Regions from separate parts of the Cupriavidus sp. SW-Y-13 genome, predicted to be linked through region 1. Evidence: predicted binding sites of a transcription regulator. Region 1 holds the regulator's gene; the other holds the start of a gene.
What was found. The regulator NrdR, encoded in region 1, represses ribonucleotide reductase genes. The targets are predictions, from matches to a motif close to CACNANATNTNGTG.
Positions count from the first base shown of each region.

Region 2: GA566_RS13570 (ribonucleoside-diphosphate reductase subunit alpha) is a predicted target of NrdR. The motif match lies at 1,580-1,593, and genes of this name have one in related genera.

Region 1 is NZ_WHLX01000001.1:2,673,502-2,681,611, reverse strand. It holds gene GA566_RS11985 (pilus assembly protein) at 1-459, opposite strand, end outside; gene GA566_RS11980 (PilX N-terminal domain-containing pilus assembly protein) at 496-1,029, opposite strand; gene GA566_RS11975 (PilW family protein) at 1,085-1,927, opposite strand; gene pilV (type IV pilus modification protein PilV) at 1,924-2,442, opposite strand; gene GA566_RS11965 (GspH/FimT family pseudopilin) at 2,439-3,086, opposite strand; gene nrdR (transcriptional regulator NrdR) at 3,303-3,770, opposite strand; gene glyA (serine hydroxymethyltransferase) at 3,923-5,170, opposite strand; ZMP/ZTP riboswitch at 5,341-5,444, opposite strand; gene ybgC (tol-pal system-associated acyl-CoA thioesterase) at 5,613-6,017, shown strand; gene tolQ (protein TolQ) at 6,014-6,697, shown strand; gene tolR (protein TolR) at 6,718-7,155, shown strand; gene tolA (cell envelope integrity protein TolA) at 7,182-8,110, shown strand, end outside.
Region 2 is NZ_WHLX01000001.1:3,030,028-3,038,137, reverse strand. It holds gene GA566_RS13580 (sigma-54 dependent transcriptional regulator) at 1-654, shown strand, start outside; gene ampD (1,6-anhydro-N-acetylmuramyl-L-alanine amidase AmpD) at 647-1,255, shown strand; gene GA566_RS13570 (ribonucleoside-diphosphate reductase subunit alpha) at 1,824-4,763, shown strand; gene GA566_RS13565 (ribonucleotide-diphosphate reductase subunit beta) at 4,899-6,092, shown strand; gene GA566_RS13560 (zinc-binding alcohol dehydrogenase family protein) at 6,360-7,322, shown strand; gene GA566_RS13555 (recombination-associated protein RdgC) at 7,361-8,110, opposite strand, start outside.

The sequences.
Region 1 (8,110 bases):
CGATCGCGTGCCGCCGTACAGGATCTTGCGCACCTCGTCGATGCGGCTCATCGTGGCCCAGTTCAGGAAGTTGCCGCTCCAGGTCTTGCCGTCGCAATACTTGCTGTCGGTGATCGACTTCGGTACGAAGCCCTGGATTGTGGTCCTGTCGTAGTCGTAGCACTTGTCCGAGTCGAAGTACCCGGCGTACTCGATGCTGTGCTTGTACGTCGTATCCAGCTGGCCATCGCCGTCCAGATCCGAGTAATCGTTGTACGCCTTCTGGTGCAGCGTGTGGTCCTTGGTCAGGTCGATCATGACCATGGGGGAGATGTTGCCGCCGGTGTACAACGGCTGCTGGGCCAGATTGAGTTGCGGGCCAGCGGCGTAGGCCGTGGCGATGGCGAGCAGGCACGATGTTGCAAGCAGGACACCTTGCGCGCGACTCGCGAAGCGACGGATGGAAGTGGATTGGGTCATGATGCGTTTGACGGTGAAGGTGTCAAAGGGGTGTCGTCAGAAGCGGACGATTTCCTGCACCATCACCTTGGTGCCAGGGTTGGCGCCGTAACCGATCGCCGTAATGCGGAACACGTACTTGTTGGAGCCGAGCGCGATATCGGTCGGCTCCTTGAATGGTTCGATCAGATAGCGGGGTTGCTTCGACACGCCATTGGCGCCGGCATCGCGCGCATGGATCGTCGGCATCTTCTGCGCGGCCGTGAGACCGGTCATTTCTCCAAGTTCGACGGAGTGTTGTGGGTCTTCGATATAGAGGTCCCAGGCCTGCGTGCCTGACGTCGCGTGCTGGCAGTAGCCCTTGAATCCGTCCATATCGCAGGTGGGCGACGAGCCCGTCAGGCCGCTGAGCATGCGAACCTGGGAGATGTCCGCGCGCGCGTCGCGCAGCGCGGATTCCGCCGCCTGGAGCGCGATGCTCTCATCGCGCGTGTTGCGGGCCAGACGTTCGGCATTGAGGCTCATCGTACTGGCAGCAAGCCCTGCGAGCGTCAGGATGACCAGGAGCAGCAGGACGAGGATCAGCGACATGCCACGCTGTCTGGCGTGGCGGGGTGACCGAGAGAGGGGAGGATGCATGGCCGGCCTATGGCAGTCGATTGCGAAGGGCGATGTAGAACGTGAAGTGCCGGTGCAGACGGCCATCGGCCGTAATCCTCACCACGCTGCCGGCATCGCCGGCGGGCGCCACGTCATTCGGCGCATAGGTGTTGCCGAAATGGTTGACGATCGGCTTTTCCATGATCGGGTTGTTGGTGCTGGCGCCGCGCAGCAGCACGGACACGCGCAGCGCCACCACGTTATCGATGTGCGCAGTGGCGCCGGGTGGAACGAAGCGATTGACGACGCCGTCGTCATCGGTGTCTTCGCCCAACAGCAGTTGGAAGGCTTCGACATTGCGGAACAGCGGTGTCGCCACGCCGTTGACCACGCATTGCAGCCAGGGCACGCCATCGGGGTCATTGAGGATTGAATAGACCTCGGTGGTTTCCACGTTGCTGCTCACGTCATTGCCGCTGCAATCCACCGTGCTGCCATCGGCCTGCGGGAAATGGGGAGAATCCGCAGCGGCTGCCGGGTCCGCGCCAGCCTGTGACGAGCCGAAGTAGCGCAAGGTCAGGCTATCGCTGGCGTTGACGCCGGTATCGTTGGTGGCTTCCAGGCTTGGTGACGCGAACTCGTTGCTCGCGAACAGGAAGTCGGTGTAGCCGATCTGGCGCGCCTGACGCAACAGCAACTGCGCGATGGCTCGCGCGTTTTCCTGAATCTCGCCTACGTCGCCTTGCATGGCATGGGTGCGCCGCTCCGAGATGAAGAGCGATGTGGCGGCAAGTATCAGCAGCATGCTGATCACCATGCCGACCATCAGCTCGACCAACGTGAAGCCGCTTGCCGCGCGGCGGCAGATGTGACGGTTGGACGTTGTCATGGGATGAGCGCGGTCGAGAAACGCTGGACGGTGGTGCCGTTGTCTTCGCTCCAGAAGACCTTGATGACATACGGCGCGTCAGCGTGGGGTTCGCAGTCGTTCTTCCCGGCTGCCGATCCGGTGCCGTCGTTTGGCGTGCTATCGGTGCAGACGATCCCGTCGCCGTTCGGCATGGTGGCCTGCACGTTGGCCAGCCACGTGGCGTAGGTGGTGGCGGCCATCTCGTCGGGTGTGCAGCCCGCTGCCGTAAAACAATCGGCAACGGGCGTGGCGGCAGGTGAATTGAAGGTGCCGTTGTTCACGGCCACGCTGTTGGTACGAAGCTGGTCCGCGAGGTTGTAGGTCATCAGCGCGGCATAGTTGCGCATCGATGCCGTGCGTGAATCCATCAACGTCTGCAACTGCAGGTTGGCAAGCGCGAGCATGCCGATGGACAGCACCACCAGCGTGACCAGTGCCTCGATCAACGAGAAGCCACGAGACATGGGCATTGGAGAGATGTGGGTCGGCGTCATGGACACGTTGACTGCGACTGCGTATAAGGGCGGCCACTGCCGGTCATGAATACCGTTTTGCCCGCATCCGTGGCATTTTTTCCGCAGAACTTCCAGCTTGCATTGGGTGCTGTGGACACTCCGGTCGAGCGCATGCGCACGCGGTTCGACGTAGTGCCGAGATTGGCAGCGGCAATGTCGGTGCTGGTCTGTGGCGGATCACTGTTGCGGATCAGTTCTTCCGTCCTGTCGAACGCACCGTCGTTGTCCGCATCGACGAACAGGATGCGGCGCAAGGTCCAGTTGTTGGAGCAGGCGTTGCCGGCATCGACAGGGCACAGCGTGACGGTGGCGTTGCGCCGGGCCGCTTCGCTGCGTGCGAGTTCGAGATCGGCAAACAGCCGCGTGGCGTCTGCGGACAGCCGGCTGTTATGGAGGAAGGATTGGAGGTTCGGAGTGGCGACGGCGGCCAGCGTGGCGAGCACCGAGAGGGTCACCATCAACTCGATCAGCGTGACCCCGCGCGCGCCCCGGTGATTGCCAGGTGCGATTGCGCGCATGTGAACAGCCCCCGGCGCATCCGTTGCCACGCCCGCAATGAATCCAGGCGCGGACAGCAAAGGCGTCAGAAAGCCTGCTGCCTTTCGGCAGAAAGACTGACCCATTTGTGATTCCCGTCAAAAAAGCGACTGCTCTCTTTGTTTTTTGCCGGGGGCGCTGGACTACTGTGCGTCCGGGCCTCTGAGGGTCCGGGTCCGCTGGATGGCGCTGCTGTTGCGCGGCGCTTTGGTGTCATGTTGGTGCGATGCAACCGCACTCGTGCACCGGCCTTCTATTCGATGGAGGCCGATGCAAATTAAACAGCATTTTTGGGGAGGGATCTACCCCTTTCGTGGGGTGGGAGTCGCGATCTCGTCAAGAACATCGCGGAATTCAGAGACATCCTCGAAACTGCGATAGACCGAGGCAAAGCGGATGTACGCGATCTTGTCGAGCTTGCGCAGTTCGCGCATGACCAGTTCGCCAACCTGGCTGCTCGGGATTTCCTTCTCACCCAGCGCCAGCAGTTTTTCCTCGATACGCGTGATGGCTTCGTCGATGGCTTCGGCGGATACCGGGCGCTTGCGTAGCGCCAGCCGCATCGAATCCTTGAGTTTGCCGCGCGTGTAGTCCACGCGGGAGCCGTTCTTCTTGACGATGGCCGGGAAGAACAGTTCGATGCGCTCGTAGGTAGTGAACCGGCGGTCGCAAGCTTCGCAGCGCCGGCGGCGGCGTACCGTATCCCCGTCTTCGGACACGCGGCTATCGAGAACCTGGGTATTGGAGTGAGCGCAGAACGGGCATTTCATGCCTGAGCACCTGAAGAAAGAATCCAGCCCGCATTTTGCATCTTTTAGTTCAGCTGCGGACTTGAGATGGAACAACGGCGCCGCCCGAAACTTGCGGCGGCGCCGTCAGTGCGTGCCCACTATCCTGCGGTGAGCACGCGTCGGCAGATGGCTCAGCCGTACACCGGGAAGCGGCGGGTCAGGGCGGAGACTTGCTCGCGCACCTTCGCGATGTTGGCTTCGTCGTGCGGGTTGTCCAGCACGTCGGCGATCAGGTTGGCCACCTGGCGGGCTTCATCTTCCTTGAAGCCGCGTGTGGTCATGGCCGGCGAACCCAGGCGAACACCCGACGTCACGAACGGCTTTTCCGGATCGTTCGGAATGGCGTTCTTGTTGACGGTGATATGTGCATCGCCGAGGATCTTCTCGGCTTCCTTGCCGGTGATCTTCTTGGCGCGCAGGTCCACCAGCATCACGTGGCTCTCGGTCTTGCCGGAGACGATGCGCAGGCCGCGCGAAATCAGCGTCTCGGCCATGACGGCGGCGTTCTTCACCACCTGTTCCTGGTAGGCCTTGAACTCGGGCTGCAGCGCTTCCTTGAAGGCCACGGCCTTGCCGGCGATCACGTGCATCAGCGGGCCACCCTGGATACCCGGGAAAATTGCCGAGTTGATGGCCTTCTCATGCTCGGCCTTCATCAGGATCACGCCGCCGCGCGGGCCGCGCAGGCTCTTGTGCGTGGTGGTGGTCACGAAATCGGCGTGCGGCACCGGGTTCGGATACACACCCGCGGCGATCAGGCCGGCGTAGTGGGCCATGTCCACCATGAAGTAGGCGCCAACAGCCTTGGCCACCTGGGCGATGCGTTCGAAGTCGATGCGCAGCGAGAACGCCGAGGCACCGGCGATGATCATCTTCGGCTTGGTTTCCTGGGCCTTCTTTTCCAGGGCATCGTAGTCAATGTCTTCCTGGGCGTTCAGGCCGTAGCTGACCACATTGAACCACTTGCCGCTCATGTTCAGTGCCATGCCGTGGGTCAGGTGACCGCCTTCGGCCAGGCTCATGCCCATGATCGTGTCGCCCGGCTTGAGCATGGCGAAGAACACGCCCTGGTTGGCTTGCGAGCCCGAGTTCGGCTGAACGTTGGCGGCATCGGCGCCAAACAGCTGCTTCACGCGGTCGATGGCCAGTTGCTCCACCACGTCGACGTACTCGCAGCCGCCGTAGTAACGCTTGCCGGGATAGCCTTCGGCGTACTTGTTGGTCAGTTGCGAGCCCTGGGCGGCCATCACGGCCGGCGAGGTGTAGTTTTCGGAAGCAATCAGTTCGATGTGGTCTTCCTGGCGCTGGTTTTCCTTCTGGATAGCGGCGAAGACTTCGGGGTCGATCTGCTCGATCGTGAAACGGCTGCGTTCAAACATGGCGTGACTCGTCGGTAAAAAGGGGAGCGGATGGCACAAACGGCATGAAAATCGTGTGTGACCGGCTGGGATGAATCTTGGCTGAATCTGGGATAGGGCGCGCGGGGAAAGCACGGCGTCCTGCTCCGGACTGGTATGTACCAGCCGGTGCGGGGCGCACCCTGCTTCCCATTCGCTGCCCAGGCGAGCGGCAGGCGCTTATGAACTTCACGCCTAAAGATCTTGCGCTTCCTCGTGGTAGTACCCACTGACTTCGCCAGTCGCGCAAGGTGGAATGGTTGCCGCAGAGTTTATGCGAACGCGCGGCTTGCTGCAAGCCGGTGCACGGGTGGCGCATGCCCCTCTACACCAGTCTCGTCAAGACCTTGTGGTGTATGGCTCGCAACTTGCTGTTGCAAAGTCGCATGCGGGTTAACCAGTGCGCTCCGTTACAATGCCCGCCATGCCAAATTTCACATGGCCGTTGCGCGTGTATTGGGAAGATACCGACGCAGGCGGCGTGGTGTTTTACGCCAACTACCTGAAGTTTTTCGAACGGGCGCGCACCGAATGGCTGCGCTCGCTCGGCGTCGAACAACAGACCCTCGCCGATCAGTCCGGTGTGGTCTTCGTCGTACGCAGTACCGCTGTGGAATACAATGCGCCCGCCCGGCTGGATGACCAGCTGGAGATTCGTACGCATATTGAACGGGTCGGACCCGCATCGGTCCATTTCGCACAGGAAGCCTGGCGCGGCGAGCAGATGCTCGCCACCGGCAAGATCCGTGTGGGATGTGTCGACAAAAGCACGTTTAGGCCGACTCCGATCCCTGCCCCTGTTCTCGCCACTATCAAAGACGCCCGATGAATCCAGTGACCGTCACGCAAGACATGTCGATCATTACGCTGGTGATGCACGCCAGCCTGTTGGCACAGGCCGTCATGGCGCTGCTGCTGGTGATGTCGCTGTTCTCATGGACTTACATTTTCCGCAAGCACCTCGCACTGCGTGCCGCCCGCACGCAGACCGAAGGCTTCGAACGTGATTTCTGGGCCGGCGGCGACCTCCAGGCGCTTTACAACAGCGCCGTGAACAATCGCCACAACACGGGCGCGCTCGAACGGATCTTCGAGTCCGGCATGGGCGAGTTCCTGAAGGCCCGCGAGCGCAGCAACGACGCCAGCGCATTGCTCGACGCCGCCCGCCGCGCCATGCGTGCCGCCTATCAGCGTGAGATGGATGTACTCGAATCGCACCTGCCGTTCCTGGCGTCGGTCGGCTCCGTCAGCCCGTACATTGGCCTGTTCGGCACGGTGTGGGGCATCATGAATGCGTTCCGTGGTCTGTCGAATGTGCAGCAGGCTACGCTTGCATCGGTGGCCCCGGGTATTGCCGAAGCACTGGTTGCGACGGCCATCGGCCTGTTTGCCGCCATCCCCGCCGTGATTGCCTATAACCGCTATGCCACCGAGATCGATCGTCTGGCCATCCGGTTCGAAAGCTTCATGGAAGAATTCCAGAACATCCTGCAGCGTCAGAGCCGCTAAACAGTCGAGGAGCATCCCCCATGGCAGCCATTCAGCGCCGCGGCGGTTCGCGCCGCCGGGCCAGCGCAGAGATCAACGTCGTGCCGTACATCGACGTGATGCTCGTGCTGCTGGTGATTTTCATGGTGGCCGCTCCAATCGTGAGCCCGGCCGTGGTGGACCTGCCGTCCGTGGCCAATGCCACCCCGCAGCAGCAGACGCCGCCCATCGTGGTGACCGTGCATGAGGACGGCGCCCTGACGGCGCGAGGCAAGGACGCCTCGGGCGGCTCGTTCGAGCGCAAGCTCGACAAGCGCGGCCTGATCGATTTCGTACACCAGCGCCAGAACGAGAATCCGGACCAGCCGGTGGTGATCGCCGCCGACCGTGCCGTCAAGTACGAAGCCGTACTCGACGTGATGTCCGTACTGAAGGCCGATGGCGTGAAGCGCGTCGGCCTGATGGTGAAGTCCAAGTAAGCGTTCCCAGCGTCCAACGTCGCAAAGTGGCCACCCTCTCGTCACGTCATCCTCAGCAAGGCGCCCCGCGCGCCCAGGCCGCCGCCTATCCGTACGAGCCGGTCCGGGAGCGCGGCACCATGCGCTCGTTCCTGGCAGCGCTGTTCATGCACCTGCTGCTTGGCATCGTGCTGTATTTCGGCGTCCAGTGGCAGAGCAGCACGCCGGTAGGCGCCGAGGCCGAGCTTTGGGAAGAGATTCCCGATGTCACGCCCGCGCCGCCGCCGCGCCCCGTGGTGCAGCCGGCGCCGGAGCCGCCGCAGCCGGCGGTGCGTAGCAAGGTCGAGGAAGCCGCCGATATCGCGCTGGAGCAGAAAAAGCGCAAGCAGGCCGAGGAAGCCGCCGAGCGCGAGGCCGAGGCACGTCGCGAGCAGGCGCGTAAGGAACAGGAAAAGAAGGACGCGCAGCGCAAGGAAGACCAGCGCCAGCAGCAACTGGAAGCGCAGCGCAAGGAAGACGCGAAGAAGAAGGCCGACAAAGAGAAAGCCGACAAGGACAAGGCTGACAAGGCCGCTCTGGCCGCCAAGGAAAAGGCCGAGCAGGACCGCAAGGAAGCCGATGCGAAAGCGAAGGCCGACGCTGACAAGCAGGCCAAGGCCCGCGCCGATGCCGAGAAGCAGGCCAAGGCGAAGGCTGATGCCGAAGCCAAGGCCAAGCGCGAAGCTGCGTCCAACGCGGCGCGCAACAGTGAACTGGCTCGCCTCAAGGCGCTGGCAGGCGGCGGCACGGCCGGTGCGACCGGCGGTGGCGTGGGCAATGCGGCAGGCTCCGGCGCAGGGTCGGGCGGCAAGGCGTCGCCGGGCTATTCGGACAAGGTACGCCGCCGCGTAAAGCCGAACATTATCTTTGCCGGTGATACTGACGGGAATCCGGCCGCCGTGGTGGCGGTCCGGCTCGCACCGGATGGCTCGATCCT
Region 2 (8,110 bases), 360 kb from region 1:
GCGCATCCCAAGCGGCTGTCGCGCGAAGCACTGGAGCGCCTGCGTGCCTACCCGTTCCCGGGTAACGTGCGCGAACTGGAAAACCTGCTCGAACGTGCCTACGCGTTTGCGGAGACCGAAGAGATCGAAGTGGCCGATCTCGGGCCGCTCGAAGCCGGCATGGAGCGCGCGAACCTGCTGCAGCCGCGCGGGCCCCACATGGGCCAGATGCCGCCGGTCCAGATGACGACGCCGCCTGCCTATCAGGCTTGGGGTTCGACGTCGGGCTGGTCCGCGCCGCCTCACGCACCGGCTGGCGTAACGGCGTTTACAGGTCAGCCCGAGGAACCGGAGTTGCCGGCCGAGCCCGCGCCGGTGGCAGCCGTGCGGGAAAGCGATCCGTTGGCCGATGCATTGGCCGGACTCGCACTACCGATCAACCTGCCGGCCCGGCTCGAAGCCATGGAGCGGGAACTGATTCTTCGCGCGCTACACCAGACCGGCTTCAACCGCACGGCCGCGGCGCCGTTGCTGGGCCTGAATTTCCGCCAGTTGCGGTATCGCATCCAGCAGCTCGGTATCCGCGACGAACGGGAAGGGCGCGATGGCCGGGACGGTGGCGACGCCAGCGAGGACGGTGAATCGCTCGCCGAAAACGAGGGCCGCGATGGCTGACCACGGCGCGCTGGGCAACCAGCCTGGCTACCTGCCCGATGCCGACGGCTGGGTGCCCGCCGCGCGGCGCGTGCCGTCGCCGAACTTCGACGCACGCCCGGATGGCATGCCGGTGGACGTGGTGGTCATCCACAACATCAGCCTGCCGCCGGGACAGTTCGGCACCGGCGATATCGAGGCGTTCTTCCAGAACCGGCTCGATGCCTCGCGCCATCCTTTCTTCCAAACCATCCGCGATGTCCGGGTGTCGGCGCATTTCCTGATCTCCCGTGAAGGCGAACTGGTGCAGTTCGTGGCCTGCACGCAACGGGCCTGGCATGCCGGGCAGTCCGAGTACTGCGGACGGCAGCGTTGCAACGATTTCTCGATCGGCATCGAGATCGAGGGCACGGACGATGTGCCGTTCACCCCGGCCCAATACACGACGGCCGCCGCGTTGGTGGCTGCGCTGCGCACCGCCTATCCGATCCAGGGCGTTGCCGGACATAGCGATATCGCACCCGGTCGCAAGACCGATCCGGGACCATGTTTCGATTGGGCCCGGTTCGTCACGCTGGCGAAGTTGCCTGTGGCGTTATTGCCATATTTGCGACAGGGCTAATTCGGTTTCGTATTCGTCATATCGGTGCAATGCCAATGTGACGGCGAGGTCGTATGCCTCCAAAGCGCGCAAATAACGGTACAATCGCCGCCCTTTTGAAGGGCCCCGCGCCCTGCTCCGGATCACCTATCGGATGATCCATGGTCATTAAAAAAATTTCGAGTTTTTGTGCGGCACCGAACGTGCTGCCGCCAACCCTTGCGGCAGCGCGCTTTGCGGGAATGTGGCGCCGCCGCATACCGCACCACGGTGTTGGAACGGCGCATGTCAAGTCTGTTCATTCACTCCCGTTTCACTATACTTAGCCCAGTTTTGAAACGGCACCACTAGATATAGTGGTACTTCCGGGGAGCCGGCCCTGATGTGGCGCGGCGGCGCAGAGAGTGCGCAGCGTTCGCGTCATATTGGTCAACGGGCCGGGGTAGTGCCAGAAAGTCCCTAGCAAAGTGTTCGCAGTGCAGTTTGGTTCTCAACCGGCGACGCCGGTGCCGAGTGTCTTCTGAGGCGCATTTTGCTAGGGACTTTGTCGTCTTCTTATCAGTACTCAAAAAACACGGGGAGTTACCTCATGCAAACGGCCCAAAACGAACAGCAAACCACCGGCGTGGCCGGCATTGCCGGCGCGGCAGCCGGTACCGCGCAGCAGGGCGTCGCCGCTGCTGGCGTTTCGTATCAGGATTACAAGCTGATCCGTCGCAATGGCGCCGTGGTGTCGTTCGAGCCGAACAAGATCGCCGTGGCCATGACCAAGGCGTTCCTGGCTGTGAATGGCGGCCAGGGTGCAGCCTCTGCGCGCGTGCGCGAGATCGTCGAGCAAATGACCCAGGGCGTGGTGCGCGCACTGGTGCGCAGCCGTCCGAACGGCGGCACGTTCCATATCGAGGACGTGCAGGATCACGTGGAACTGGCGCTGATGCGCTCGGGCGAGCATGAGGTGGCCCGTGCCTATGTGCTGTACCGCGAGAAGCGTACGCAGGAACGCGCCCAGGCCAATGCCCAAGCGGTGGCGCGTGTGCAGGAAGGCGGCGTGTCGGTCAACGTGAACGACAACGGCGTGGTGCATCCGCTGGACCTGGTGGCGCTGCACGCGCTGATCGACAACGCCTGCAGCGGTCTCGGCAATGCCGTGAGCGCAGAGCCGATCCTGAAGGAAACGCTCAAGAACCTGTACGACGGCGTGCCGATGACGCAGGTCTACGACTCGGCCATCCTGGCTGCGCGTACGCTGATCGAGAAGGACCCGGCCTACAGCCAGGTTACGGCTCGTATCCTGCTGCACACGATCCGCAAGGAAATCCTGGGCGCCGAAGTGACCCAGAGCGAAATGTCGACGAAGTACGCCGAGTACTTCCCGAAGTTCATCGCACGCGGCATCGAAGCCGAACTGCTCGACGAGAAGCTGGCCACGTATGACCTGGCCCGCCTGGGCGCCGCGCTGGACGCCTCGCGCGACTTCCAGTTCAACTACCTGGGCCTGCAGACGCTGTACGACCGCTACTTCCTGCACGTGGAAGAGCAGCGCATCGAAATGCCGCAGGCGTTCTTCATGCGCGTGGCCATGGGCCTGGCGCTGGAAGAGAAGGATCGCGAAGCCCGCGCCATCGAGTTCTACCAACTGCTGTCGTCGTTCGACTTCATGTCGTCGACCCCGACGCTGTTCAACTCGGGCACGCGCCGCTCGCAGCTGTCGTCGTGCTACCTGACCACGGTGTCGGACGACCTCGAAGGCATCTACGAAGCCCTGAAGGAAAACGCGCTGCTGTCGAAGTTCGCCGGCGGCCTGGGCAACGACTGGACCAACGTGCGTGCGCTGGGCTCGCACATCAAGGGCACCAACGGCAAGAGCCAGGGCGTGGTGCCGTTCCTGAAGGTGGTCAACGACACGGCCGTGGCCGTGAACCAGGGCGGCAAGCGCAAGGGCGCGGTCTGCGCATACCTGGAGACGTGGCACCTGGATATCGAGGAATTCCTGGAGCTGCGCAAGAACACCGGCGACGACCGCCGCCGCACGCACGACATGAACACGGCCAACTGGATTCCGGACCTGTTCATGAAGCGCGTGATGGAGAACGCCGAGTGGACGCTGTTCTCGCCGTCCACCTGCCCGGACCTGCACGACAAGGTCGGCAAGGCCTTCGAGCAAGCCTACGTGGCCTACGAGGCCAAGGCCGCCAGCGGCGAGCTGAAGCTGTTCAAGAAGGTGCCGGCCATGCAGCTCTGGCGCAAGATGCTGGGCATGCTGTTCGAAACCGGCCATCCGTGGATCACGTTCAAGGACCCGTGCAACATCCGCAGCCCGCAGCAGCACGTGGGCGTGGTGCATAGCTCGAACCTCTGCACGGAAATCACGCTGAACACGAACGACAGCGAAATCGCCGTGTGCAACCTGGGTTCGGTGAACTTGGTGGCCCACCTGAAGCAGCAGGCCGACGGCACGTACGTGCTGGATCACGCCAAGCTGCAGAAGACGATCCGCACCGCGATGCGCATGCTCGACAACGTGATCGACATCAACTACTACGCGGTGGAGAAGGCGCGCAATTCGAACCTGCGCCACCGTCCGGTGGGCATGGGCATCATGGGCTTCCAGGATTGCCTGCACGTGCTGCGCACCCCGTACTCCAGCGACGCCGCGGTGAAGTTCGCCGATACGTCGATGGAAGCGGTCTGCTACTACGCGTACCACGCCTCGACCGAACTGGCCGAGGAACGCGGCCGCTACACCACGTACGAAGGCTCGCTGTGGGATCGTGGCATCCTGCCGCAAGACTCGCTCAAGCTGCTGGCCGAAGAGCGCGGCGGCTACCTGGACGTGGACATGTCGTCGTCGATGGACTGGACGTCGCTGCGTGCCCGCATCAAGCAGCACGGCATGCGCAACTCGAACTGCATCGCCATCGCCCCGACCGCCACGATCTCGAACATCATCGGCGTGTCCGCATGCATCGAGCCGACGTTCCAGAACCTGTACGTGAAGTCGAACCTGTCGGGCGAATTCACGGTGGTGAACGACTACCTCGTGCGTGACCTGAAGGCGCGCGGCCTGTGGGACGAGGTGATGGTTGCCGACCTGAAGTACTTTGACGGCTCGCTGGCCCGTATCGACCGCATTCCGCAAGATCTGCGCGACATCTACGCCACGGCGTTCGAAGTGGAACCGAGCTGGCTCGTGGAAGCGGCCAGCCGCCGCCAGAAGTGGATCGACCAGGCCCAGTCGCTGAACATCTACATGGCCGGCGCATCGGGCAAGAAGCTGGACGATACGTACAAGCAAGCCTGGCTGCGCGGCCTGAAGACGACGTACTACCTGCGTACGATGGCTGCCACGCACGTGGAGAAGTCCACTGTGTCGCGCGGCTCGCTGAACGCGGTGTCGTCGGGTTCGGACAACGGCTCGGCCATGGACGCCGCCGCTGCCGCAGCCCCGGCGATGCCCGAAGCCGAAGGCGCAGTCTGCACGATGCGCCCGGGCGACGCCGGATTCGACGAGTGCGAAGCCTGCCAGTAACAAACTGATTCACCCTCGGTCTGCTCCCCTCTCCCGCTGCGTGGGAGAGGGGCCGGGGGAGAGGGCGGACGCGTCAGATGCCACGGCGTCGCGCCAGAGCCGCCCCTAAATACTGCGAATTTCCGGAGAAACACCATGCTGAGCTGGGACGACGACGTTCAAGCCACCCCGCAGGCCGCACCGCAGCCTGCCCTGCAACCTGCATCCGCCGCATCGGCCGCCGTCGACCAGCATGGCGCACTGCCGCCGGCCGCCACGGCGCCGACTGGCATCCTGGGCAACAACCCCAACGCTGCCGCCGCGCAGAGCTCGCGCCGCGTGAGTGCCGCCGACAAGCGCGTGATCAACGGCGCCACCGACGTGAACCAGCTGGTGCCGTTCAAGTACAAGTGGGCGTGGGAAAAGTACCTGGCCGGCTGCGCCAATCACTGGATGCCGCAGGAAATCAACATGTCGCGCGACATCGCCCTGTGGAAGGACCCGAACGGGCTGACCGAGGACGAGCGCCGCATCATCAGCCGCAACCTCGGTTTCTTCGTGACGGCCGATTCGCTGGCCGCCAACAACATCGTGCTGGGCACCTACCGCCAGATCACGGCGCCGGAATGCCGCCAGTACCTGCTGCGCCAGGCTTTCGAGGAAGCCATCCACACGCACGCCTACCAGTACATCGTGGAGTCGCTCGGCCTGGACGAAGCCGAGATCTTCAACGCGTACCACGAGGTGAAGTCGATCCGCGACAAGGACGAGTTCCTGATCCCGTTCATCGACACGCTGACGGACCCGTCGTTCAAGACCGGCACGCCGGAAAACGATCAGAAGCTGCTGAAGAGCCTGATCGTGTTCGCCTGCATCATGGAAGGCCTGTTCTTCTACGTGGGCTTCACGCAGATCCTGGCGATGGGCCGCCAGAACAAGATGACCGGTGCCGCCGAGCAGTACCAGTACATCCTGCGCGACGAGTCGTTGCACTGTAACTTCGGCATCGACCTGATCAACCAGATCAAGCTCGAGAATCCGCACCTGTGGACGCCCGAGTTCAAGGCCGAGATCACGGAACTGTTCAAGAAGGCCGTGGACCTGGAATACCGCTACGCCGAGGACACCATGCCGCGCGGCGTGCTGGGCCTGAACGCACCGATGTTCAAGGGTTACCTGCGCTTCATCTGCAACCGCCGCTGCCAACAGATCGGCCTGGATCAGCTCTTCCCGAACGAGGAAAACCCGTTCCCGTGGATGAGCGAGATGATCGACCTGAAGAAGGAACGCAACTTCTTCGAAACGCGCGTGATCGAGTACCAGACCGGCGGCGCGCTGTCCTGGGACTGATCGACGCGGCGACGACGAGACGCCACGATTGAAGGGTCGGCTGCAGCAGTACGAGAAGTCAAAAATGTAGAAACAAGTCCAGCAGCCAGGACGGGTGAGAGGCGGCCATCGGGTGAGAACCCGGTGGCCGTTTTTCTTTTTGGGGGCGATATCGGGCAACTTCACTTGATCCGATACCACCTCATCCCCCTTTTCAGAATCGGCTCAAATCGTTCGGCATTCCTCCTCCTTACGATGGCTTCCGACATCACCAAGGAGGTCGTCACGATGCAAGCTGTAGTGCTGGAAAACCTGGGGGAAGCGCCTCGCTTCGCCACATTTCGCGATCCGGTGGTTCGCGATCAGGAGGTCTTGGTACGCGTGGGCGCGGCCGCGATCCGTCCGGGCGATCTTAAGATCGCGCGTGGACATCATCCGCGCATGCCGATGGAACTGCCCCATGTCTGCGGGCGAGATGGCACGGGGTACGTTGCCAACGGGCAGCCGGTGTACTTCCGGACCATCCGGAGTCCGTACGGGTCGATGGCAGAGTACGCGCCGGCGGATTGGACCGTGCCGATTCCGGAAGGCGTGGACATGGCAATGGCCGCCGCACTGATCGGGCCGGCAATGCGTGCCTGGCTGCCGCTGACCATGCGTGCCGACCTGGAGCCCGGCGAAACGGTGCTGGTGTTGGGCGCCTCGGGGATCATGGGGCGGCTAGCGGTGCAGGCCGCGCGCCTGCACGGCGCTGGCCGTGTGATCGTGGCGGGGCATCGTATCGACCTGCTATCGGTCACGGGGGCCGATGCGCTGATTGATCTCGGGCAATCGCCGAGCATGCTGCACTATGCATTTGCTTCGCATGTGGCGGACGGAATAGATGTCGTGCTCGATTTTGTATGGGGCGAGACCTTGGAATTGCTGCTGGCCGCGTTGATCGAGCCGGTGGGCGCCGCACACGCATCCGAGTACCGGGAGGTCCGCATCGTGTCCGTGGCAGAGCGTGGAGCGAGCAGCCTGATGATGGCGCCAACCGCGCTGCGGGATTCACGGGCCGTGTTGATGGGATCGGGGCCAGCGAATCATCCCGGTGTGGAGGACACGAGGCTGCTGGTCGAGGAAATCCTCGCTTGTATGCGCAAGGGCGACCTGCAGATGGTCGTGGATGCGATGCCGATGGTGTCGGTGGAGACCGCCTGGCAGGCCGCCCGCGACCCTGCGCGCAGGATCGTGCTGACGCTGGATTGAGGGACAGCGGGACAAAGGACCCTCAATCCAGCCTCTTGTCAGGCTGCCTTGCGCTGCTCCACCGGGGCTGCGCCTTCGGGCCGGCGTTCGCCGCCCAGGGCATCGGTGAGGTCGGTCAGCAGGCCGGCCAGTTCGCCGGCCATCAACGCGAAATCGGCGTCGAAGCGTTCGGCTTCGTCATGGAGCGTGGCGTCGGCCTGCTCCTTGATGACGTCGAGCGGGTTCACGCGCTTGACGGCCAGCGCGTCGGTCAGCACAAAGGAGACACGGTCGTTCCACGTCATGGCCAGTCGCGTGCAGCGCTTGCCGGCGGCGATGTGGCGGCGCAGGTCTTCGGGATCGAGCGGATGGCGCACATAGCGGACCGTGGCCTTGCTCTCGTTGCTCGATTGGAGCTCGATTTCCTGATCGACTGTGAAGCCGGCCGGGGCGGTCTCGGTCGCCAGCCATTCGGTCATGGCGGCAACGGGCGAGAGGTTGACCTGCAGGCCGACTACCGGCAGCGGGTCGATGGCCTTGAACAGCATGCCGCGCACTTCGTCCGCCTTGGCAGTACCGGCAGCGTCGATGGCGAGCCAGCCGCTGACGGGATCGATCCAGACGCGCGTATCGCGTCGAATGCTGAACGCCCGGGGTAGCAGCTCCTCGGTGATCTGCTCCTTGAGTTCCTTGAGTTGCTTGCGGCCGGGCTTGAAGCCTTGCTGCTCTTCGAGTTCGGCGGCGCGTGCCTTGGTGACTTGGTTCACCACGGTGGCGGGCAGCAGCTTCTTCTCGGTTCGGAGCACCAG